Regions from separate parts of the Arthrobacter sp. Dra40 genome, predicted to be linked through region 2. Evidence: riboswitches for the same ligand, from Rfam matches in the RefSeq annotation. Region 2 holds a riboswitch; each other region holds the start of a gene.
What was found. A riboswitch is a leader RNA that binds a small molecule or an ion and turns the genes downstream of it on or off. The one in region 2 is predicted to bind S-adenosylmethionine.
Positions count from the first base shown of each region.

Region 1: linked by a shared signal. The riboswitch ahead of AC5RWT_RS27630 (LLM class flavin-dependent oxidoreductase) and the one ahead of AC5RWT_RS17410 (O-acetylhomoserine aminocarboxypropyltransferase/cysteine synthase family protein) in region 2 are both predicted to bind S-adenosylmethionine.
Region 3: linked by a shared signal. The riboswitch ahead of AC5RWT_RS02820 (bifunctional o-acetylhomoserine/o-acetylserine sulfhydrylase) and the one ahead of AC5RWT_RS17410 (O-acetylhomoserine aminocarboxypropyltransferase/cysteine synthase family protein) in region 2 are both predicted to bind S-adenosylmethionine.

Region 1 covers NZ_JBNHHB010000140.1:1,176-5,830, forward strand. The annotation lists gene AC5RWT_RS27615 (acyl-CoA dehydrogenase family protein) at 1-1,009, shown strand, start outside; gene AC5RWT_RS27620 (acyl-CoA dehydrogenase family protein) at 1,107-2,363, shown strand; gene AC5RWT_RS27625 (hypothetical protein) at 2,378-3,148, shown strand; SAM riboswitch class I at 3,213-3,303, shown strand; gene AC5RWT_RS27630 (LLM class flavin-dependent oxidoreductase) at 3,392-4,655, shown strand, end outside.
Region 2 covers NZ_JBNHHB010000042.1:22,556-37,809, reverse strand. The annotation lists gene AC5RWT_RS17425 (carbon-nitrogen hydrolase family protein) at 1-165, shown strand, start outside; gene AC5RWT_RS17420 (Ig-like domain-containing protein) at 296-6,067, opposite strand; gene AC5RWT_RS17415 (CoA-binding protein) at 6,349-6,846, opposite strand; gene AC5RWT_RS17410 (O-acetylhomoserine aminocarboxypropyltransferase/cysteine synthase family protein) at 6,843-8,318, opposite strand; SAM riboswitch class I at 8,415-8,507, opposite strand; gene malQ (4-alpha-glucanotransferase) at 8,712-10,928, shown strand; gene AC5RWT_RS17400 (ArsR/SmtB family transcription factor) at 11,101-12,090, opposite strand; gene AC5RWT_RS17395 (hypothetical protein) at 12,256-12,573, shown strand; gene AC5RWT_RS17390 (endonuclease domain-containing protein) at 12,692-13,507, shown strand; gene acs (acetate--CoA ligase) at 13,645-15,254, opposite strand, start outside.
Region 3 covers NZ_JBNHHB010000003.1:86,176-90,830, forward strand. The annotation lists gene AC5RWT_RS02820 (bifunctional o-acetylhomoserine/o-acetylserine sulfhydrylase) at 1-1,216, opposite strand, end outside; SAM riboswitch class IV at 1,284-1,398, opposite strand; gene AC5RWT_RS02825 (VOC family protein) at 1,602-2,243, shown strand; gene AC5RWT_RS02830 (CPBP family intramembrane glutamic endopeptidase) at 2,399-3,178, opposite strand; gene AC5RWT_RS02835 (PDR/VanB family oxidoreductase) at 3,289-4,245, opposite strand; gene AC5RWT_RS02840 (amino acid ABC transporter ATP-binding protein) at 4,264-4,655, opposite strand, start outside.

The sequences.
Region 1 (4,655 bases), on a different contig from region 2:
CGAGGGCGGGCATTGGGAAAGCGCGCTGCACGCCGTGCGCATCCTGGCCCGCACGGACGCCTCGATCGCCCAGATCCTGGCCTACCACTACGCCAACCTCGGCGCGGTCGTGTTCTATGGCGACGCGCCGGTCCAGGAACGCCTGCTCCGTCGGTCCGCCCAGGGCCGCTGGTCCTGGGGCGATTCGGTCAACCCGGTGGACCCGAACCTGGAGCTGATCCCCGAGGGCGGCGGCTACCGGTTGGACGGCGTCAAGCACTTCTCCACCGGTGCGTCGGTGGGCGACGCGATCCTGGTCAACGCAGTGATTGCGGCCGGCCCGGATGAGGGGAAGTTCCTGGCGCTTGCCCTGGAGCATGGCCGCGCCGGCATCTCGTTCCTCGGTGACTGGGACGCGCTGGGCCAGCGCCTCTCGGCCAGCGGTTCCGTGAAGTACGACGGCGTGCAGGTCACCGCCGCGGACATCATCGGCGACGTGGGGGAGGAGCCTTTCTCCACGCTGGTCACCCCGTACATCCAGCTGGCCTTCGGCAACCTCTACCTGGGCATTGCCCAGGGGGCGCTGGAGCAGGGGCGCCGGATTACCGTGGCCCGCAAAAATTCCTGGTTCCTCAGCAACGCCGAAACCTATGCCCAGGACCCGCTGATTCAGCGTGTCTACGGCGAACTGGCCTCCCGCGTCGCGGCGGTGGAAGCGCTGGCGGACCGGACAAATGAACGGTTCGACGCCGCCATCGCCGCCGGCGGCCAACTGACAGCCGAAGCACGGGCGGACATCGCGATCGAGATCGCCCGGCTCAAGGTGGTTTCCACCGAGATCGGGGTGGAGGTGGCGAACCGCATCTTCGAGACCACCGGCTCGTCCTCAGCGAAAACCGACGTCGGCCTGGACATCTTCTGGCGCAATGTCCGCACGCACACCCTGCACGACCCGGTCGACTACAAGAAGGTTGAGGTCGGCGCCAACTTCCTGCGCGGCGATGTCCAGCCGATCTCGCTTTACACCTGAGCGCGCAGCCAATCGGCGCGCCTTCCACCCCGTCCCGTCCCGTCCCGTCCCCGGCCCTCCGCGGCCGAGCCCCAGCCGAGTCCCCAGGAGCATCACCTTGACCGAAACCCTTGCCCCCGCAACAACCTCCTTCGAAACCGCAGCAGCCACATACCGCCCGATCTTCGAACGCATCGCTGCCGGTGCGCTGGCCCGCGAACTGGCCCGCGAGCTGCCGTTTGAGCAGATCCGCTGGCTGAAGGAAGCCGGCTTCGGCGCCGCCCGGATCCCCGCCGAACTCGGCGGCGACGGACTGGACTGGGAGGAATTCACCGAGCTGTTGATCGAACTGGCCGCCGCGGACAGCAACATCCCGCAGGCGCTGCGCTCGCACATCGCGCTGGTGGAGGAAAACCTGTACCACCACGGACGTACCGGGGACCGCAGCAGCTGGCTGCAGCGCTTCGCCTCCGGGGAACTGGCCGGCAACGCCTGGACCGAACCCGGCGCCGGGGGAACTGCCACCGTGTTGTCCGAAGCCGGCGGCAAGCTGCTGCTGAACGGCCGCAAGTTCTACACGACCGGCACCATCTTCGCCGACTGGATTGATGTCACCGCCAAACGCTCGGACGGCACCGACGTCTCGGTGATCCTCTCCACCAAGACGCCGGGCGTGGAAACGTTCGATGACTGGGACGGTTTCGGCCAGCAGCTGACCGGAAGCGGCACCACGGTGTTTACCGACGCCGCCGTGGACCCGGCCAACGTCTCCGCCTTCACCGATCGTTTCCCCTACCAGACGGCGCTGTACCAACACATCCTGCTGGTTACCCTGACCGGCATCGCCCAGGCTGTTACCAAGGATGCCGCCGGCAACGTTCGGGAGCGCAAGCGGGTGTTCGGCCACGGCAACACTCCGCTGGTCCGGCACGACGCCCAGATCCTGCAAGTGGTCGGCGAGATCAGCGCCAAGGCCTTCGCAGCGAAGGCGACGACCCTGAGCGTGGCCGGCAGGCTGGACCGGGTCTTCGCGGCGCGGCTGCACCCCGCCGCCGTCGAGAAGGCGGCCAACGCCGCCGTCGAACTGGCGTCGGGCCAGGCGCAGATAGTGCTCAGCACCTTGGTACCGGACGCCGCGGGCGCCCTCTTCAACGCGCTGGGTGCGTCCTCGACCAGCAAGGACAAGGCGTTGGACCGGCACTGGCGCAACGCGCGCACCGTGGCGACGCACAACCCGTTCATTTACAAGGCGCGGATCCTCGGCGACTGGGAAGTCAACGCGACCGAACCGCCGTTCATCTGGACCATCGGCGAGGCCGACGCCGATGCCGCCCGCCAGCCCCACAGCTCCGCCGCTGTGTCCGCGGCCGTCTAAGAAGAAGGCACACCATGTCTGTTTCCACCCCGCAAACCCTTGCGGCCCCCGCGCCCGTCTCCGCAGCCAAAGCGGTACCTCGGCTTTCCGGCCGGCTCGGCGTCGCCAGCATCGTGCTCATCGTGCTGGCCGCCGCGTCGCCGCTGGGTGTTATTGGCGGGACCGTGCCACTGGCCATCGCCAGCGGCAACGGCGCCGGCCTCCCGTTCATTTTCCTGCTGGCGATGGGCATCCTGTTGTTGTTCGCCGTCGGATTCACCACCATGACGCCGCATGTGCCCAGCGCCGGTGCCTTCTACAGCTACGTGGACAAAGGACTGGGCCGCCGGACCGGACTGGGTGCGGCGTTCGTGGCGCTGCTCTCCTACCTCGCGCTGGAAGCCGGTGTCTACGGCCTGCTGGCACCAGCTGTCGACGAGGTGGTCCGCGCCTACGGTGTGCTGGCCGCCGTGGTGGCCGGCTGGGATCCGATCGTGCAGTTCTACACCTGGTTCGCGGGCTTCGCCTCCCTGGGCCTGGTGGTGCTGATGACGCTGACCAGCGTCGCCGTGCTGGTCTTCTTCCGCCGGAACGGTGCGCCCCTCCGGGACTGGAAACGCACCGCCGCCCCGGCACTCGGACTCATCGGGCTGCTGGGAATCCTGGGGCTGATCCTGCAGAGCCTCCCGACCCTGGTCGGCAACAGCGTCCCGCTGGCAGTCGCCGTCGTCGTCCTGATCCTGCTGTGCTTCGCGGCCGGAACACTAGCGGGGGCGAAGAGGCGGGAGGGCGCTCCGAAGTCGTAATTTCTTACCCCGCGTGACGCGGGACATTTCCCTCCCGGCCGCCTGCGGGTGTCCAATGGAGGGGTACCCATCCAGAGCGGCCGAGAGACCTGGCTTGTTGACGCCGCAGCAACCCCCTCCTTTGAGGAAGGTGCTACCGCCAGGACCGATGGAGAAGCTCGATCTCTCGTTGGTCTTCCGTAGGCATCCTGATGCCCAACGGAGTGCCGGCGCGGGCTCTTCTCATCAGAAAAGGAGCCTGACATGACAGTGAACAACCCGCAGCCCAACACCCGGCGCCAGATCCGTTTCAACGCCTTCGACATGAACTGCGTGGGCCACCAGTCGCCCGGACTGTGGCGCCACCCGCAGGACAAGTCCGCCACCTACAACACCATCGGCTACTGGACCCACCTGGCCAAGGTGCTGGAAAAGGGCATGTTCGACGGCCTGTTCATTGCCGACGTGCTCGGCACCTACGACGTCTTCGGGTCCTCCAACGAGACGACGCTGCGCGCCGGCACGCAGGTCCCGGTGAACGATCCGTTCATGCTGGTCTCGGCGATGGCCGCGGTGACCGAAAACCTCGGCTTCGGCGTCACCGCCGGCACCGCCTACGAGCACCCGTACCCGTTCGCCCGCCGCCTGGCCACCCTTGACCACCTGACCAACGGGCGGGTCGGCTGGAACGTGGTCACCGGTTACCTGCCCTCGGCGGCGCGCAACATGGGCCAGGAAGACCAGCTGGAGCACGACGAGCGCTACAACCACGCGGACGAATACCTTGAGGTCATCTACAAGCTGCTTGAGGGCTCGTGGGAGGACGACGCCGTGGTCAAGGACGTGGAGACCGGCGTCTTCACCGACCCGGCCAAGGTCCACGAGATCCGGCACGAGGGCAAGTACTTCAAGGTTCCCGGCATCGCGATCACCGAGCCGAGCCCGCAGCGCACCCCGGTCATCTTCCAGGCCGGGGCCTCCAAGCGCGGCACCGAGTTCGCCGCCGAGAACGCCGAGGCGGTGTTCGTGACCTGCCCGACCAAGGAGATGCTGGCCGCGTCGGTCAAGAAAATCCGCGACGCCGTGGAAGCGGCGGGCCGCGACCGCTACGACGTACGCATCTACGCGATGCAGACCGTGGTGACCGGACCGGACACCGCCACCGCGCAGGCCAAATTCGAGGACTACAAGTCCTACGCGGACATCAACGGCGCGCTGGCCCTGATCTCAGGCTGGATGGGCGTTGACCTCTCCACCTACGGCCCGGACGACGTGATCGGCGAAAACGTGAAGTCCAATGCCATCCAGTCCTCGGTGGAGACCTTCCAGAAGGCTTCCGGCGACAGCGGCAAACCGTGGACCATTCGTCAGCTGGCCGAATGGGTCGGCGTCGGCGGCTTCGGCCCGATCACCGTCGGGTCCGGCGCGGAGGTGGCCGCCAAGCTGGTGGAGTGGGTCGACGAGACCGACGTGGACGGGTTCAACCTGGCCTACGCGATCACCCCGGGCACCTTCGAGGACATCGTGG
Region 2 (15,254 bases):
ATCCTGGACCCGATGGGGATTCCGGTGGCCTACCTGGACGACGAGCCCCGCGGCGTGGTCACCGTCGACGTGACCCGTCGCCGGATCGACGAGGTGCGCGAGTTCCTGCCTGTGCTCAAGAACCGCCGCCTCGCCAGCACGGTGGAGATCGTCCCGGCTCACTAACGCCGCAACTCCTGGTCCGCCGGTGAGGTGCCGGCCAGGAATGCTGGCCGGCAGCCGGGGCCGTCACATGAAAAGAGTCCAGGCCCCGGTTTTCTCCGGGGCCTGGACTCTTACTGGTTGAGGCGGCTAATTATTTTCCGGTCCGGAAGGACCAATTGGTGGCTGACAGTCGGTTGCCGGAGGCATCCTTGATGCTGCTGCTCAGCCGGATTTTGTAGGTGGCCTTAGCCTTCAACTTGCTCGACGGATTCAGGGTCGCCGTCTTGGTGCGCGAGTTGTAGCTGACGTTGGCCGAAACAGTCTTGCCCTTGCTGTCGACCAGCTTGAAGCTGGAGCGGCTTACTCCCGAGACTGCTTCACTGAATTTCACCGAGACGTTGCTGCTCCGGTTGATCGACTTGGCTCCGGCGGCATGCGTCCGCTTGGATACCGTGGGCCGGCTTTCCGTCTTGAAGCTCCAACTGGTGGCTGTCAGGCGGTTGCCGTTGACGTCCGTGATGCCGTTGGTGAGCTTCACCGTGAAGCGGGTGCTGCTCGGCAGGATCGCCTTGGGATTCACCGTGACCGTGCGCTTCGCAGCGTCGTAGCTGACCGTCGCCGGTACCAGTTTGCCCGCGGAGGTCTTCAACGTCACCGTGCTGGCGCTGACGCCCTTGACCGGTTCGCTGAACTTCACCGCCAGGTTGCGGTTGGTGGCCACGTTGGTGCCGTTCACCGCCGGGGTCCGTCCGGCGATGCCCGGAGCGGCTTCGGTGGTGAAGTTCCAGGTGGTTGCCGTGAGGGCGTTGCCCTGCAGATCCCGGATGCCATTGGTCAACTGCACGGTGTAGGGGCGGTTGGTCAGCAGGTTGGCGTTCGGGTTGAGCGTGGCCGTCCGGGTAAATGCGTTGTAGCTCACTGCCGCAGGCACTGCCTGGCCGGCCGAGTCGGTGACCCGGAAGGTGTTGGCGGTGACTCCGGTGACCGTTTTGCTGAAGGTAGTGGTGATGTTGCTGTTGGTGGCTACGTTGGTGGCGTTCACTGCCGGAGTCCGTCCGGTGATGACCGGCGCGGCTTCGGTGGTGAAGTTCCAGGTGGTCGCCGGAAGGGCACCGCCCTGTGCATTCTGAATGCCATTGGTCAACGCCACGGTGTAGGTGGTGTTGGTCAGCAGGTTGGCATTCGGGTTGAGCGTAGCCGTCCTGGTAAAAGCGCTGTAGCTCACTGCCGCAGGCACTGCCTGGCCGGCCGAGTCGGTGACCCGGAAGGTGTTGGCGGTGACTCCGGTGACTGGTTCGCTGAAGGTAGTGGTGATATTGCTGTTGGTGGCCACGTTGGTGGCGTTCGCCGCCGGGGTCCGTCCGGTGATAACCGGTATGGCCTCGGCGGTGGTGAAATTCCACGTGGTCGCTGGAAGGGCACCGCCCTGCAGATTCCGGATGCCATTGGTCAACTCCACGGTGTAGGTGGTGTTGTTCAGCAGATTGGCATTCGGGTTGAGCGTGGCCGTCCGGGTGAAAAGATTGTAGCTCACTGCCGCAGCCACTGCCTGGCCGGCCGAGTCGGTGACCCGGAAGGTGTTGGCTGTGACTCCAGTGACAAATTCGCTGAAGGTAGCGGTGATGTTGCTGTTGACCGCCACGTTGGTGGCGTTCGCCGCCGGGGTGCGCCCAGTCACTGACGGAACCGGTCCGACAGTGGTGAACGTCCAGCTGGTAGCAGCGAGGGCGTTGCGTCCCGCGTCCCGGATTCCGTTGGTGAGCCGAACAGTGTAAACCCTGTTGAGCGCCAAGTTCGCCTGCGGGTCCAGCGTGGCCGTTCGGGTGGCCGGATCGTAGGTTACGGTGGCGGCGATCGGGGCTGTAGCTCCCGCGGCCGTCAAGGTTACCGTTGTGCCGGAGACCCCGGTAACGGCCTCGCTGAAGGTTGCCGTGATGTTGGTCCCCACCGGCACATTAGTAGCTCCGGGAGCCGGCGCGCGGTCCGTCACGGTGGGGGCTACCTTGTCCGTCAGATCAATGGTCTGATCCGTGAACCGGAGGCGCTCGACGTTGGTGATGGTGTCGGTGCCGTCGTCCCCGGTGCCGCGGACGTGGGCCACAGTTGTGACTCCATCGACGGTGGTGATGTCGTATTCATCGAATGCGCCGGAGAAGTTGGCGGTATCGATGTCCGTGGGAGCCGCACTGTTGAGGACTTCGCGCACGATGACAACGTTGCCCGGATCAATCTTGCCGGCCATGATGTCGGCCTGAATGTCCTTCAGCGTGGTGACTGACTTTATTTCCGTGCCTTGGGCGTCGCGGACGCTCAGCCGGACGTTCAGCCACTTGTCGCCATCGATGATGTCATCCGCGCCGTTGCCCCAGATCTGGTCGCTGCCGGAGCCGCCGATGATGATGTTGCCAGCGCCGAAATCGGAGGCGCCGGCGGGCAGCAGGTCGGCCAGGCCGGTGATCCGCTTGATCCCCTCAGCATCGAGCACATTGCTGAGGCCAGGCACGGCGACCTCGTTGTCCGGATCGGCCGGAGCGACGTCATCACCGCGCAGGACATCGTCCTTGTCCCAGCCGGAGAGGGCTTCGACCAGCAGGAACCGATCCTTGAGGGCGTTCGGGCCCTCCACGACGACCATGCGCATGTCGGAGTCGGCCGCTTCCACGGACCGTGCGTGGGTCACCCAGTCGAAGCCGTAGACGCCGTGGTTGCGTTCGATACCGGGACCGGCGACCATGATGTCGTCACCGCCCTCGGCGTCGTAGTCGTCCTCGCCGCTGTCGCCGATGAGGACGTCGTGGCCGGGATTGTTGATGTCGTCGAAGAACGGTGCGCCGCTATCGCCCTGGAGCAGGTCGTTGGCGTTGCCGCCTTCCTGCCAGTCATCGCCGCCTCCGCCGAATACCGTGTCCGGGCCGTTGCCGGCCATGACGAGGTCGTCGCCCTCGCCGGCAAACGTCTCGTTGCCGTTGAGCCCGCCGTTGGAGAAGTCGTCGCCGTCTCCGGACATGATGATGTCTAGTCCGGGGCCGGCGTCGATCGCATCGTTGCCTGGACCGCCCTTGAGCACGTCGTCTCCGTGGGAGTCGGTGATGCGGTCGTTGCCGGCACCGCCAAGGATGGTGTCTGCGCCGTCGTTGCCTTCGATGACGTCGTTGCCGCCGTTGCCCCAGACGGTGTCGTTGTCGACGCCGCCCCAGATCCGGTCGATCCCGTCTGCGCCGTCGACGTCGTCCTTGCCGTTGTAGGTCGCCTGCGCGTTGAGGCCCGGGCGGTCCACCGTGTTGGAGACTCGGTAGCGGATGGTGCCGTCGGCCATGCGGAGCAACAGTGCGGATTCGTCACAGGCAGAGGCAGGATCATCGGCCACGCTGTTTCCCGTGGTGCCCACAATGTTGCCCATCTCGAATTCGCAGTCCGCCACGCCGAAGACGTCGGCCTTCAGCGCCGAGGCGTCGGTGTTGCGCATGACCAGTTCGGCCATCGAGTTGCCCTCCAGCTGCGTGCGCAGGTTCAGGCCGGAGGTGCGGGACAGGTAGTAGAGCCGGTCGCCGTCCTGCAGGTCCGTCATTTCGCGTTCGAAAATGTAGTTGAAGGTGGAACCGAGCAACCCACCGAACAGGTTCTGGGCTTCAGCGAGGCCTCCCACCCAGAGATCAACCTTGTCCAGACCGGTCTTGGAAGCGGCGCCGTCGTTCGCCCAGGCGCCGTCGCTGTTGACGAAGTCATAGGCATCGGCCGGGGTTTCCGCTGCGGGGTCGGGGCTAATGTCGAAGAGCTTCTGTGCCGCCGCGCGCTTGGCATCGATGGTTGCGGCCCCGGTGATGCTGGGGTGCGTGCCATAGGCGGCCATGAAGTTGACCACCGAATCCGGATGCTTCAACGCCTGTCCGAAGTCCACCCAGCTGCTGTAGGGCTTGAGGGACGACTCGCTCGTTTTCTGGTAGAGGTCCTTGCGGAAGTTGTTCAGCGAGGGAACGCCGGTATCCCGACCGCGGGCGATGTTGAGCGTGGCCAGGTCGAGAGGCAGGCCGAGAACGTTGTTGCGCAGCGTGTCGGTCACGAACTCGTCGAGTTCGGCGCCCACCTGGTCCGTCATGCCCATCGCGATCGCACCGGCGGCCTGCTCCGGGGTCATCGTGTTTTCCCCGTTGGCGTAGTAGGCCGGTGGGTTGAGGAATGCATCCAGCAGCGGGATGCCAATGTCGGCGCCACTGTTGGTCTTCCGGTCTACCGTGTCCGTCAGCATGGAGTGGCCGAAACGGTAGGTCGCGTGTGCGAACTCGGCCTTGATCGCCGGGTTGATGGCCGTGTCGGACTGGGTGAAGACGTTGAACGGATTAATGCCGGGTTGGATCTTCCGCGCGAAGTCCTCAAAGACGATGTGCTGGTACTCCATCTCGGTGACGAACCGTGCGGCCTGGAAGAGACGCTCCCCGTTCCATTCACCATTTGGGAGCTTCCACTCGTTCAAATCCAGGTTCAGGGACGTCAGCAGGTCTTCCATGTAGGTAACCAGCCGGTTGTGCTCCGAGTGGAAGACCTGGTGGACGGCGGTGAGCCCAATGTTCTCATTGACGCGGCCGTCGCCGGCAATAAAGTGCGCGTTGAGCATTTCGTCGTCGTAAGTGCCTGCGTCCTGGCGGCCGGTAACGGGCGTGGTGACGTCATCTCCGTCGGGTGCCAATTTCGTGCCGCGGGAGTCGAACGGTGCCGCGTAGTGGGAGATGTCGTCCAGGAACGCAATCCCGATCCGCTGGACGTCTGCCGGCGGCGCCACGGGGCTCTCCAGGTTTCCTTCCACCAACTCTTCGTTCTGCGTGATGTACTGCGGCAGGCCGTTAGGCCCCCTCAGGAATCGCCCGTACTGGTCGGTGGCCAGCATCGGGATGTTCACGACGTCGGCGTCGGAGAGCTTCAGCCCGAGCATGGTCTCGGCCTGGGCCTTGATATCCGCCCAGGTAGCCATGCCGCCGGGGGCGCCCTCGGCCAATTCGCCGGTCGAGACCGGGTCACCGTTTTCGTTGAGCTCGTACTCCCGGAGGAAGACGTGGTGGGAGGGGTTCGAGGAGTAGGTCTGGCTCTGGTCAACCCACGGAGAGTCCGTGTTTGTGCCGTCCTGGATGTCGTCCTCCGTGCCGAGCTTACCGTCGGGGCCGGGCTGGTTCTCCGCCCGGTTGAGGACCATGAAGTTGGTCCGCGAGCCCGGTACATACAACGGATCGTCCGCGGCCAGGGGCATCATGACCATGTTCGACGTCTTCTTGGTGAAGTCGATGCCATGGTCGAAGAACTGGCCAAACAGGGCAAAGAAGCCGTTGTATGGCGGCGAGAGCCCGAAGTCCGTGGTGACATTCGGGATGTCGAGTGTCTCGCCTTCCGGCACGCACTCCAGGGGCTGGCCATCGGCGTCGCAGGGCACCGCCGTCGGACCGTCGTTAACCGTCCGGTGCGCCTTGCCGGCCGCAGCAATCGCGGCGGGATTGCTGGAGGTCTGGTCCACGATGACATTGCTGATGAAGCGGGGGTCGGTATCAGTCAGGTTGCCACTGACGGACTTGTAACTTTCGCCGTTTGTCGTGGTCCGCCACTCCGGCTCTGCCAGTCGCGGGAACGGGAGGCTAGCCTTCCCGTAGTGCCCCTGGTCGGGCACCAGGTTGTTATCGGAACCGTCCACAGTGCGCAGCCCGTAGGGCAGCAGCGGATTGGCTATCTGGTTGGGCCCGGAGCCTAGGAGCGGCTGGCCCGCTACGGGCTTACCCTCGGCATCTTCCTTGGTGGCGTGGTTCTCAGCAATCTTGATTTGTTTCAGGATGAACCTCATGTCCCCGGCATTGAGGGTCAGGCCCTGACCGACCGGCGCGGCCAGCGCCGCGGGGGCGAGGGCTGAGGGCAGCACGCCCGCACCCAGAACCAGCGCGGCCAAGCCGGCGGTCACCTTTTGGGGAAGGGATGGCTTCCCCCTTTGGGCACGTTCGGTGCCCCTCCTGTGTTTTGGATGGGCTGACTTCTTGAACATGATGACTCCCCTAGTCGAGTGATGTGTGGCTGGCCACAGCATCCGACGAGGACCTTGGGGAAATCCTTGAAAGCTTCTACTTCAGCGTCCCGGCAAGAAAAAGCCCGTCCCCTGCCACAGCTCTCCCATGTGAGGGCCGGGGACTAGGGACGGGCTTTTGCTGCCGGTGAAACCTTAGGCAAGCCGCTCTACGCGGTCAGTTGCCGCTTGGAGGAGATCACGCCGGTGTCGAAGCCGGCCAGGTGCAGGCCGCCGTGGAACCGGGCGTGCTCGATCTTTACGCAGCGGTCCATCACCACGTTCAGGCCGGCGGCCTCGGCCTTGGCCGCGACCTCCTCGTGCCAGGATCCCAGCTGCAGCCAGATGGTCTTGGCGCCGACGGCCAGCGTCTCCTCCAGCACGGTGGGCAGGTCATCGTGCTTGCGGAACACGTCCACCAGGTCCGGGACCTCGGGAAGGTCGGCCAGCGACTTGTAGACCGGCTGGCCCAAGATCTCCTTGGCCACCGGGTTCACGAAGTAGACCTTGTACGGCGAGCTGGACAGCAGGTAGGTGGCCACGAAGTAGCTGGCCCGGCTGGGCTTGTCCGAGGCGCCGACGATGGCGATCGACTTGGTGTTGCGCAGGATGTTCAGCCGTTCCGGTGCGGACGGGCCGATCCAGGTGCGTTCTGGTGTCGCGGTCACTTGGCGGCTCCTTCTTCGGCTTCGATCAGTTCTTCCACTGACTCGACCACACGGGTTCCCGGCTCCGTTCGCGCGGCGCGCGCGGCCGGGATCGTGCACGACTCGCCAGCGTAGGCGGGCGAGGCGAACTCGGAGGTGTCGAACGTATCGTCCTCATGGTCCCGGCTCGGGCCGTGCTCAGCGCCGGCCTGCTGCGAGAGAGCCAGGGCCTGGTCCAGGTCCCAGAGGATATCGTCCACGTCTTCCAGTCCCACAGAGATCCGGATCAGGTCCTCGGGCACGCCGGCGGCCACCAACTGGTCGGCGGTGAGCTGCTGGTGTGTGGTCGATCCCGGGTGCAGCACCAGGGTGCGGGCGTCGCCGATGTTGGCCAGGTGGCTGGCCAGCTGCAGCGATTCGATGAACTTCTGGCCGGCAACGCGGCCGCCCTTGACGCCGAAGCTGAAGACCGAGCCCACGCCCTTGGGCAGGTACTGCCGGCCGCGCTCGTAGTGCGGGTGCGCGGGCAGGCCGGCGTAGCTGACCCAGGAGACCCGCTCGTCGGCTTCCAGCCATTCGGCCACCTTGCGGGCGTTGGCCAGGTGCTCGTCCATCCGCTGCGCCAGCGTTTCCACGCCCTGCAGCAGCTGGAACGCGGACTGCGCGGACAGCGACGGTCCGATGTCGCGCAGCTGCTCGGAGCGGAGCTTGGTCAGGAAGCCGTACTCGCCGAAGTTGCCCCACCAGGACACATTGCCGTAGCTGGCCACCGGCTCGGTCATCTGCGGGAAATTGCCGTTGCCCCAGTTGAAACGCCCGGATTCGACGACGACGCCGCCCAGCGTGGTGCCGTGCCCGCCCAAAAACTTGGTAGCGGAGTGGATCACGATGTCCGCGCCGTGCTCGATCGGCCGGATCAGGTAGGGAGTGCTCAAGGTGGCGTCCACCACCAGGGGGAGGCCGGCGTCGTGCGCCACCGCGGCCAAACCCGCCAGGTCGGCGATGTCGCCGGACGGGTTCGCCACGATCTCGGTGTAGACGGCCTTGGTGTTCTCGCGGATGGCCGCGGCGAAGTCGGCCGGGTCGGTGGAGTCAACGAAGGTGGTCTCCACGCCGAACCGGCGCAGCGTCACGTCCAGCTGGGTGATGGTGCCGCCATAGAGCTTGGACGAGGCCACAATGTGGTCGCCCGCGCCGGCCAGCGCCGCGAAGGTGATGAACTCGGCGGCCATGCCGGAGGACGTGGCCACCGCGCCGATACCGCCCTCAAGCGAAGCGATGCGCTCCTCGAACGCGGCCACGGTGGGGTTGCCGATGCGGGAGTAGATGTTGCCGTACTTCTGCAGCGCGAAGAGGTTCGCGGCGTCGTCGGTGTCCTTGAACACGAACGACGTGCTCTGGTAGATCGGTACGGCCCGGGCGCCGTGCTCGGCGTCGGGCGTGCCGCCGGCGTGCAGGGCACGGGTGCGGAAACCGAATGTGCGTTCAGCCATCAGGCAGCTCCTTCAAAACTAAGGTTCCCGAGGCAATGACGGTCCTGGCGGCGCCCGAATGCGGGGCGCCATCCGGATCAAAGATTGCTTGCGCTCTCTCCATCGCTTCTGGCGGTAGCACCTTTCCGGTTGGCCGGATGGTTGCTGCGGTGTCAAAGAGCCAGATCTCTCAACCGCTCGGGATGGTCCCGTCCATTCTCGCAACTTCCGCCGCCGCCGCCAAAATTGTTGAGCCGCGTTGCGTGCCGCTTTGAATTCCCAGTACGACGACGGTGCGACCTGCCGGTGGTGGACCAAGCGAGCGCCAGCGAGCGCGTGGAGACCCAGGTGGAGACCCGCCTTCTGCGCAGACTTCCCGGCATAAGCGTGCACGGTTCCCGTAGATTGGGTTCCATGGCAGAGCTCACGGCGCTGCAGCGCCTCGCACAGGAACACGGCGTCGGCACTACCTTTCGGGGTTGGGACGGCGCAGAGAAAGCAGTCGGCCCGGCAACACTGGTGGCTGTCCTCACCGCGCTGGGGGTTCCCTGCAAGACCGACGACGATGTCACCGTCTCCCTCCGTGCCGCAGAACTAGCGCCGCTGCAGCGCACCCTGCCGCCCGCCGTCGTCGTCCGCCAAGGCGCCGCTACTGAGGTGCCGGTCAATGTGAGCGCGGGTTCCCGGCCCCGGGTCAGGATCCTGCTGGAGGACGGGTCCCGGCGCGACGTCGAGGTGGTCGCCGGCGGGCCGGCCGAGGCGGCGGGTGTTCCGCGTGACCGCTGGGCGGCGGCGGTGCCGGCAGACCTCCCGCTGGGCTGGCACACGCTCGAGGTGAGCGAGGCCGGAACCGGCGAGGATGTGCCGGGGCAGGCGCCCTCTTCGGCCGGAATGGGCAAGGCGCCGGACGGGTTGGCGCCGACCAGCCGGGCGGGCACCGATTCGGCCGGAACCGGCTTGGACGCATCCGGGTATCCCGCGGCAACCTCCGGCAGCCAGGCGCAGTGCGCGCTGGTGGTCACCCCGCAACGGCTCACCACCGCCGACCGGCTTCCCCGCACGTGGGGTCTGATGGCGCAGCTGTACTCCGTGCGCTCGCGGTCATCCTGGGGAGTTGGCGATCTCGACGACCTCGCCGTGCTGGCCGAAACGGCTGCCGCCAAGGGCGCCGGGTTCGTCCTGATCAACCCGCTGCACGCGGCACAGCCCAAGCCGCCGGTGGAGCCCTCGCCCTACCTGCCCGCCACACGCCGCTTCGTCAATCCGATTTACCTGCGGGTCGAGGACGTGCCCGAAGCCCGGGCCATCCCGCTGGACAACACTTTCCACGACGCGAACCTGGACGCCGGCATTTTGGACCGTGATCCCGTTTTTGCGGCCAAACTGCAGGCGCTGGAAGCGGTCTTCGCGGTGCCCCGGTCCGCGGAACGGCAGCAGCAGTTCGACGCCTTCCGCGCACAAGAAGGCGAGGGGTTGGAGCGCTTTGCCCTGTGGTGCGCGCTCGCCGAAACCCTTCCGGCGGGGGCTCCCGAGTGGGCGGATCCGGAGTTCATCGAATCGCAGCGCAGTGCGCTGAAGGACCGGATCGAGTTTCACCAGTGGCTGCAATGGCTGGGCGACGAGCAGCTTGAGGCCGCGCAGCGCCGAACCCTCGATGCGGGAATGAACCTCGGGATAGTGCATGACCTCGCGGTCGGTGTCCATCCCGCCGGCGCCGATGCCTGGGCGTTGCAGGACGTGCTGGCCGCCGGCATCTCGGTGGGCGCGCCGCCCGACATGTTTAACCAGCGGGGGCAGAACTGGTCCCAGCCCCCGTGGCATCCCGAACGCCTCGCGGAATCCGGCTATGCCGCCTACCGGGACATGCTGCGGACCATCCTGCGCCACGCCGGCGGAATCCGGGTGGACCACATCCTCGGGCTGTTCCGGCTGTGGTGGATCCCCGTCGGTGGCCCGCCCGGCGAAGGCGCCTACGTGTACTACGACCACGAGGCCCTGATCGGCATCCTGGCCCTCGAAGCCGAACGCGCCGGCGTCGTCGTCATCGGCGAGGACCTCGGCGTGTTCGAACCGGGGGTACAGGACTACCTGGCCGAGCGCGGCATCCTGGGCACCTCCATCCTGTGGTTCGAGTACGACGGCGCCACGCCCCGCCCGCCGGAGAGCTACCGCCGCGCCTGCCTCACCAGCGTCACCACCCACGACCTGCCGCCCACCGCCGGCTACCTTGCGGGCGAGCACGTGGACCTGCGCGACTCGCTGGGCCTGCTGAACCGGCCGGTGGAGGAGGAACGCACCCTGGACCAGGCCGCGCAGGAGTCGGTGCTTTCCCTGGTGCGCTCGCGGGTTCCGGCTGCTTCACAGCACGACGACGGCGCCGGCAGCTCCGGCGAGCAGCGCACCGTTGAGGCGCTGCACGCGTTCATCGCGCAGACCCCGTCGGTGCTGCTGGGGGTTGCCCTCACCGACGCCGTGGGGGAGCGGCGGACCCAGAACCAGCCGGGTACCGCGGACGAATACCCCAACTGGCGAATCCCGTTGGCCGGCCCCGATGGGGAAGCCGTCCTGCTGGATGACTTGGCGGACAACGAGCGGTTCGACTCGCTGGTGCGAGCGCTGCGGGAGCGGTAGGCGGGTTAACACGGGCACGGCTGAACGGGATCAGTTGTCCACGTTCAGCAGGAACTGTCCACGTCTTGGGACGGCGTCTGGCGCTGACTAGGACAAACGCAAAAGCTCCCCGCAAAACGTGGACAGCCCGGGGGCGTAGCCGGCGGAAACGCCTACCTCGCGGCGCGCGTCGTCACAGCCGGGCCAGCAGCGCCTCGCCGGTTTCGGCCCGCCGGTAGAACACCTCACGGCCGGAACGCATGGTGGCCGCCAGACCGCTCTCGGACATCACCTTCAAATGCTCGTTGACCGTCCCGGCGGCGAGGTCCAAGCAGCGGGCGAGCTGCGTCGTCGTCATCGGTACATCGAGTTGCGCGAGGATCTGCGCCCGGGTTTTGCCGAGCAGCCGGGCCACCGGGCTGTGCGTCGCCTCGCGGCTGGCCTCCCAGAGCCGGCCGACGCCGCGCGGTGCGTAGGTCAGCGTGGGCACGAACGGCCGGACGTTGAGCACCAACGTGTTGGGCCAGACGAACGCGTTCGGCACTAGCAGCAGCCCGCCGCCGGGCTCGGGGACGTCGTCGGCCTCGCAGCCGCGCATGATCTCGAGGCCGGTGGGCGTGGGGCGCACGCTGGGGTGCAGGCTCTTGAACACCTCGAGGATGCCGTCGCGCGACAGTTGGGCCAGGCGACTGTCGATGTCCGCCAGCAGTAGGGACCGCAGGCGCGGCCATACCGGCTCGACGGCGGTGCCCCAGTACCACTCGAGGGCGGCGGTGATGCGCGGGATGCCGGCGTCGATGTCCTCCGCGAGCCGCTGCAGTTCCTCGCGCGCGTAGTCGGCAGGGCTCTGACTGAGCAGGTGGGTGACGTCGCGCTGCCACACCTCCGGCGGCACGTCGGCGACGGCGGCGAGGCCCTCGGCGAACGTGCCTTGGTACTTGGGGGTGGGGGTGATGGAGTCAGCCAGGAAGCCTTTCGGCGGAACCAGCGCGGTGAGCAGGCGCAGGTGGTCGCGGGCTAGCGGATCGGCTGACTCGGCGATGCGCCGCTTAGTGTCCTCGATCCAGGGGCGGTGGATGGGTGTGCCCACCTGCAGGGCGCGCAGGCTGGCGACCGTCTCGCCCAGCGGTGCCGCCTCGAACCGGACCTTGGTCAGGTCCTCGCTGCTGAGCGTGATGTGCATGGGAACAGCGTAAGGTCGCCGGGTGCGCCAGTCGAGGATTCGGGCTGGACCGAATCTTGGGGACGGCTTGAGCTGGGCATCTTCCGCGCGCAGCGTCGGATTTATTCCCGATTCGGGTTCTGCCGAATCGTGGCTCTTGCCTGAACATGCGCGGAATCTGTAGCCATGACTACTTCAACGCAGACCCGTCACCACCTCGACGTCGCGGACCGGCGGCATGGCAGCCCGTCCTTAACCGCCTCATCCATCCATCCGTCCCCGGCAGCCGCTCGGCCGACCCCGCCAGAGCCGGCGCGCGAGCCTGCCCGCCCCGGTGCTATCGGTGGGATCCGGCCCGGGGTAATTGCCCTGTTCCACGCTCTAGTTGCAACTGCTCGCGGGCTCAGCGACTGGTGGCAAGCCGGCGCCGCCAGAGAGGCCATGATCGAGGAGCACCGCGACAAGGTTCGTTCGCAGATCCATCTCTTCGGCGGCCGGTACTGAAGGCAGTGCCCGGGCACCGGCTTGGCCCTTAGGGGCCCGGAGATTATGCACAGTTTCGGTGCGACACTGGCGCCCCCGAAAACAGCGGGTCATCCTCGGTCTCATGCAGACTCCAGAAATGATCGCCGATTACGTGGCGAAAAGAGGAGGCACTGCCTTCGTTAAGGATCTGCGGAGGGCGGGCATCGGACCAGACGCGCTCAAGCTGGCTATCTCGTCCGGTGCCGTGACGTCCCTTCGACGGGGGCTCGTAGGAACTGCCGATGCGGATGCGAACCTCCGCATCGCAATGACGGCTGGTGGGCTCATCACATGCGTCTCGGCCGCAAGGGAGCTCGGACTATGGACCGTAAAGGACCCGCCTCAATTGCATCTATGGACGGACCACGGCAAACAACCTGAGACCGTGATCAAGCACCGGGGCCGCCTAGTGGACGTTGGCAGGTGGGGTTACGTAGGAATCGAGGATTGTGTGTTGCACGCCATTCGCTGCCGTCCGCGCTTAGAAGCGCTGGTCATCGCAGAGTCGGCGGTGCGCTTAGGCCGAGTTTCAAAGGAAGAGCTTTTGGATCGCCTGCCGGGAACGCGAAACAGCTTGCGGCGGCAGTTGGTGCAGAGCATAGGCGATGACGCCGACTCGCCGTTGGAGGTTATTGCCCGGGACCTCTTCCGCGGCGCCGGACTTCACTTGGAAACTCAGGTGCGGATCCGGGGACTCGGTCGGGTCGACATGCTGGTGGAAGGCCGCCTCATCATTGAGCTGGACGGATTCGATTTTCACTGGGATCGCGCAACCTTCCTCAAAGACCGGCGACGGAACAATGCGGGTATGCTCAGCGGGCTGCCCACACTCCGATACGTCTACGAGGACTTGGTCTTCACGCCGGATCGCGTTGTCGCTGAGGTCCTGACCATGCTGCGGAGGTCGGCGTGACAGACCTGCCTGGTTCGCTCCCACGTATAGGACTAACCTCCCACGTTTCGGAAGGGTCACAACGCCCTGACTAGGCGAAACGCCGCGGGCCGCCTCTAAGACGTGGGAGCGAACGGATGGTGGCTGGAGGCGAACTACTACCGCGGCCGGCAGATGGCCTGGATCTCCGCGATGCACGGCTCGTTCTGCAGCGACGTGGTGTCGCCTAGCGTGGATCCCTCGAACAGCTGGGTCAGTAGCCGCCGCATGATCTTGCCGGAGCGGGTCTTGGGCACGTCCGGCACAAACACGACGTCCCGCGGCTTGGCGATCGGCCCGATCTGCGTGGCCACGTGGTCGCGCAAAGCCTTCACCGCGGCGGCCTGCTCGGCCGTCAACGCCGCACCCTCCGCCCCGATCAGAGACTTGTCCAGCGGCACCACAAACGCGGTGGCGGCGTGTCCGGTCTTGGCGTCGTACGTCGGGCAGACGCCGGCCTCCACCACAGCCGGATGCGAAACCAGCGCGGACTCGATCTCGATGGTGGACAGCCGGTGGCCCGAGATGTTGATGACGTCGTCGGTCCGGCCCAGGATCCAAGTGTCACCGTCCGCATCGAACCGGGCGCCGTCGCCGGCCAGGAACCAGCCCTGCGCCGCGTACTTCTCCCAGTAGGAGGTGAAGTAGCGTTCCGGGTTTCCCCACACGGTCCGGGCCATGGACGGCCCGGTCTTGGTGACCACAATGTTGCCCTGCTGATCGGCACCCACCCGGGCACCGCCGTCGTCCACAATGTCCGTAGTCAGCCCCGGCAAGGCGCGCTTGGCGCAGCCGGGCTTGAAGGAGGCATCGGTCTGTCGCGGCGAGAGGACGGTGGCGCCGGTTTCGGACTGCCACCAGGTATCCACCATGGGAATGCCCGACGACGGGTCGCCGGCAACCAGCGAATCGCGGCCCACCTGGCTCCGCAGCCAGCGCCACGCCTCCGGGTTCACCGCCTCGCCCACGGTGCCGGCCAGTCGGATGGAGCTCAGGTTGTACTCGGCGGGAATGCCGTCCGGGAACCAGCCCATCAGCGACCGGACCAGCGTGGGCGCGGTGTAGTAGTTGGTCACGCCGTAGCGCTCGATGACCTCGAAGTGCCGGCCGGGGTGCGGGGCATTCGGCACGCCCTCGTAGATCACCTGGCTGACGCCGTTGCTCAGCGGCCCGTAGATCTCGTAGGTGTGCGCGGTGACCCAGGCCAGGTCCGCGGTGCACCAGTGCACGTCGTCCGCGCGCGCGTCCGGGTCCGGGTTGCTGAACAGGTACGAGTGGCTGAACGAGGCCTGCGTCAGGTACCCGCCGGTGGTGTGGACCAGGCCCTTGGGCTGGCCGGTGGTGCCGGAGGTGTACATGATGAACAGCGGCGTCTCGGCGTCGAACGCCTCGGCCTGATGTACCCGCGGCTGCGACTCGACGACGTCGTGCCACCAGACGTCGCGGCCTTCCACCCAGTTGATGTCCCTATGGCCGGTCCGGTTGATCACCAGCACGTGCTCGATAGCGTTCTCGCCGGAGACGGCCTCGTCCGCGTTGGCCTTGACCGGGACGGCGGTGCCGCGGCGGTACTGGCCGTCGGTGGTGACCAGCAGTTTGGCGCGGGTGTCCTCCACCCGGAACTTCAGCGCCTCCGCGGAGAAGCCGCCGAACACCAGCGAATGCACCGCGCCGATCCGGGCGCACGCCAGCGTGATGACAATCGTTTCCACCAGCACCGGCAGGTAGA
Region 3 (4,655 bases), on a different contig from region 2:
CGGACACCCGCTCCTCGGCCGAAAGCTGGGCGTGGGTGGTCGACGCCGGGTGGATCACCAGCGAGCGTACGTCGCCGAGGTTGGCGACATGGGAATGCAGTTCAAGGCCGTCCACAAAACGCTTGCCGGCTTCGATCCCGCCCTTGATCTCAAACGACACGATGGCGCCGGTGCCCTTGGGACCGTACTTGCGGCCGCGGTCGTACCACGGGCTCGACGGCAGGCCGAGGTACGCAACGGAAGCAACGTCGTCGTGCGCTTCGAGGAACTCCGCCACCTTCTGCGCGTTGGCCACGTGGCGCTCGACGCGCAGGCTCAGCGTCTCCAGCCCTTGGGCGATCAGGAAGGCGTTGAACGGGGAGATGGCGGACCCCAGGTCGCGCAGCAACTGCACGCGGGCCTTGAGGATGTAGGCCAGATTGGCGCCGAGTGCACTTCCGACGCCCAGGTCGCGGGCGAAGACCAGCCCGTTGTAGGTCTCGTCCGGGGTGTTGAAGCCCGGGAACTTCTCCGGATCGGCAGCGAAGTCGAAGGTGCCGGCGTCCACGATCACGCCGCCGATAGCCGTTCCGTGGCCGCCGAGGTACTTGGTGGCCGAATGGAGCACGATGTCTGCGCCCCACTCGATCGGCCGGATCAAGTACGGGGTGGCCAGCGTGTTGTCGACGATCAGCGGCACGCCGTTCTCATGGGCGATGCTGCTGACGGCTTCCAGGTCCAGGACGTCCTGGCGCGGGTTGGAGACCACCTCGCCGAAGAACGCCTTGGTGTTCGGCTGCACCGCGTCGCGCCACTGCTGCAGGTTGTCCGGATCCTCGACGAAGGTCACTTCGATGCCGAACTTGGGCAGCGTGGTGCGCAGCAGGTTGTACGTGCCGCCGTACAGGCTGGGGCTGGCCACGATGTGGTCGCCGGCCTCGGCCAGGTTCAGGATGGAGAACGTGGACGCGGCCTGGCCAGAGGCCAGCAGCAGCGCGCCGACGCCGCCTTCAAGACTTGCCAACCGGGCTTCGACCGCCTCGCTGGTCGGATTGCCGATCCGGGTGTAAATGGGCGCCAGTTCGGACAGGGCGAAGCGGTCCGCGGCGCTCTGCGCGCTGGGGAACACGAACGAGGTGGTTTGGTAGATCGGCAGTGCACGGGCGCCGGTGGCGGCATCCGGCTCCTGGCCGACGTGGATCTGACGGGTTTCAAAGGACCAGTCTGCATTGGACATGGTGCAACTCCTTCAAGGGAAGGGGTCATCCGGGATCCGGCCGTGCCGGCATGTCTATCCCGGGTGTGACCCGCGCTTGCGCACCGCCTGGTGGCGGCTGCCTGGTCTTCACCCGGGGCACCCCACCGCGGTTGGAGGGTTGCCGGCCAGCAAACCGGGGTTTCACGCTGGCACTCATGACCTGCGTACAGTCTCGGCGGAGAGCCCGCCCGGCCGCAACAATATGACACCTTATGACCGGCCGGGGCCGCACCCCCCGCCTTCCTTGTCGGCGCCCTGGGCAGCGTCAAGTTGTCAAGGGCTACTGCGAGAAACCATGGCGAAAGCACAGTGACTTAGGTCACCCTAAGTCGAGAGAGTCTTCACAAAGTGCCAAGATATGCCTATGCGCTTCGACCACGTTTCTTATGCTGCTGAGCCCGACGGTCTGGCTGCCACTTCAGAGCGGATTTCCAAAGCTCTGGGCATCGACGCAGTCAAGGGCGGGGTGCACCCCCGCTTCGGCACCCGCAATATGATCTTCCCCCTGACCGACCACCACTACCTGGAAGTGGTGGAGGTCCTGGACCACCCCGCGTCCGACAAGGCCCCCTTCGGCCAGGCCGTGCGTGCCCGGTCCGAAGCTGGCGGCGGCTGGATGGGCTGGTGCGTGGAAGTGGACGATCTGACCCCGTTCGAAGAGCGGCTGGGCCGTCATGCGGTTCCCGGAAACCGCAAGTTCCCGGATGGGCAGGAATTGAGCTGGCAGCAGATCGGCATCAAGGGCCTGATCGCAGACCCGCAGGTTCCCTACATGCTGCGCTGGGATGACGGCACCGAGGCGCTTCACCCGTCCAACGCCCGCCCGGCAACCGTCAAGCTGATCGGCCTGACCATTGCCGGTTCCTCGGAACGCGTGGCTGACTGGCTGGGCACGCCGGTGGATGATCTTCTCGACGACGTCAAGGTTGCTTGGACCGCCCCGAACGGTACACCGGGAATCATGTCGGTCCGCTTCGAAACCGCAAACGGCATCATCGAACTCTAAGGTCCCGGTCTCGTGTGGCACGGCACCAAGGCTCGCTTTTAAGCAGGCTCCCGTCCGGCTTCTTGCTCCCACCCGCGGTGGCGCAAGTGGCCGGAAGGGAGCCTTTTGCGTGTCCAGGGAGAGCTTCCTTCTGGCAGCCCGTTCGAAGTGCTGGCCTAGGTACCGATGCCAATAGCCGGGCCCACCAGCGAGTAGCCGACGAAGCCGGCAATATCCAACAGTGCGTGCGCGACCACCAGCGGCATCACCCGCTTGACCTTCGTATAGACGTAGCCGAACACCAAGCCCATCAGAAAGTTTCCGATGCCCGGCCCGATCCCTTGGTACAGGTGATAGGTCCCGCGCAGGGCGGCGCTGACAAAAATCGTGGTCCAGATCCCCCAACCGAACTTGGCAAACCGATTGAAGAGGTAGCCCACCATGACCACCTCTTCGAGGATGGCGTGGCGCAGCGCTGACAGCACCAGCACCGGCACCGTCCACCAGTATTCGTCCAAGGCCGCGGGGACTATCGCGGTGGTGATCCCCAGCGCCCTGCCGGCGGCATACACGCCCAGCGTGCCAGCACCGATCACCAGCGCCAGCAGGAAGCCCAGGCCGAAGTCCACCCGCGGCCGGGAGAAGGTGAAGCCGATCGAGCGGAAGGCCGATTGGCCCGCGGAGGTCAGCAGAAACAGCACCAGGGCCACCGGCACCAGCGCAAAGATGATGCTGAGCATCTGGTACACAAAATCGAAGACTTCCCGCTCGTTCAGCACCGGGTTAAGTGTGGTCGTTTGGGAGGCCAGCGGAGCGCGGGTCATCTTCTCCAGCAGGTTCACTACCGCGTAGACCGCCGATTGCCCCAGCGAGAGCCCGAGCACGATGAGCACCTCGGCCCGGTAATACCCCAGGGTGCGCGGTGGGCTCGCGGTCACGACCTTCTGCTTGTCCATAGCCACCATCTTGCCAAGTGCAGCGGGGTCAGCGACATCCGGAGTGGATCAGGGTTCCGTTCTCCCACGGCCTCGCATCGGCTTCCGTTGCGCCTGGCGACTTTCCCCCGCTACAAGTCCAGAAGCAGACGCTTGCCCTTGCACCGCGAAACGCAAATCATCATGGTGTCTCCGGCGTCGCGTTCGTCATCCGAAAGAAGCGAGTCACGGTGATCGATCTCGCCACCCAACACCGCCGTCTCGCAGGTGCCGCAGATTCCCTCCCGGCAGGAGTTCAACGGGTTGATCCCGACCGCTTCGAGGGCCTGCAGGATAGTTTCATCAGGGCCAACTGGAATCTCTGTCCCGTCCGTCAGTTCCACTGTGAAGGCCGAATCTTCACCTTCGGTCTTCACCGGGCCTTCACCGTTGGCAGCGAAGCGTTCACAGTGGAAACGTCCGGGATCCGCCCAACCGTCGGCGAAGGACTGAATGACGTTGAGCAGCGGCCCAGGGCCACAGGCGTAGACGTGGGATCCGACGGACGGGTCCGCCAGCAGGTCGGCCAGCGGGTAGAAGCCGCTTTCGTCGTCGGCATGAATGTGGATGTCCCCGCCAAGCGCCTGGATTTCCTTGAGAAACGCCATCGACGAGCGGCTGCGTCCAAGGTAGATAAGGCGCCACGGGACACCGATCTCGGCAGCCTCGCGGATCATCGGCAGGATCGGGGTGATACCGATGCCGCCGGCGATGAAGACGTAGCTGTCCGCAGGTGCCAGAACGAAGTTATTGCGCGGGCCACGGACCTGGATCTTGGTCCCCGGCCTCAGCAAGTCGTGCACGTAGGCCGAGCCGCCGCGCCCCTCAGGCTCACGCAGGATGCCCAACCGCCAGGCGGAGCGGTCCGCGCGCTCGGAACAGAGCGAGTACTGGCGCAGAAGTCCATTGGGCAGGAGCACGTCGATATGCGAGCCGGCGTCCCACTCGGGCAGCGCCTCTCCCAGCGGGTGTTCCAGCTCCAACGAGACGACGCTGCTGGACTCGCGCCGGATGGAGCGGACCTCGACATCGAAAAACTCTTCAGTCATGATTCACCACTTGCTAAGTCAGGCCGCGGCCGGTTCGGAGAGCACGGAGGCAAGGAAGGCCTTGGTGCGTTCGTTCTGAGGGTTGGTGATGACCTCACGGGCCGGTCCCTGCTCCACCACATAGCCGTCCGCCATAAAGACCACCCGGTCGGCGACGTCGCGGGCGAAGTGCATCTCGTGCGTCACCACGACCATGGTCATGCCGGAGTTGGCCAGGTCCTTCATGACCTTCAGGACTTCACCCACCAACTCCGGGTCCAGGGCGGATGTCGGCTCGTCAAAGAGCATCAGCTGCGGCTCCATGCACAGGGCGCGGGCGATGGCCACCCGCTGTTGCTGGCCGCCGGAGAGCTGGCGCGGATAGGCCTCGGCTTTTTCCGCCAGTCCTACTTTCTCCAACAGGGACATGG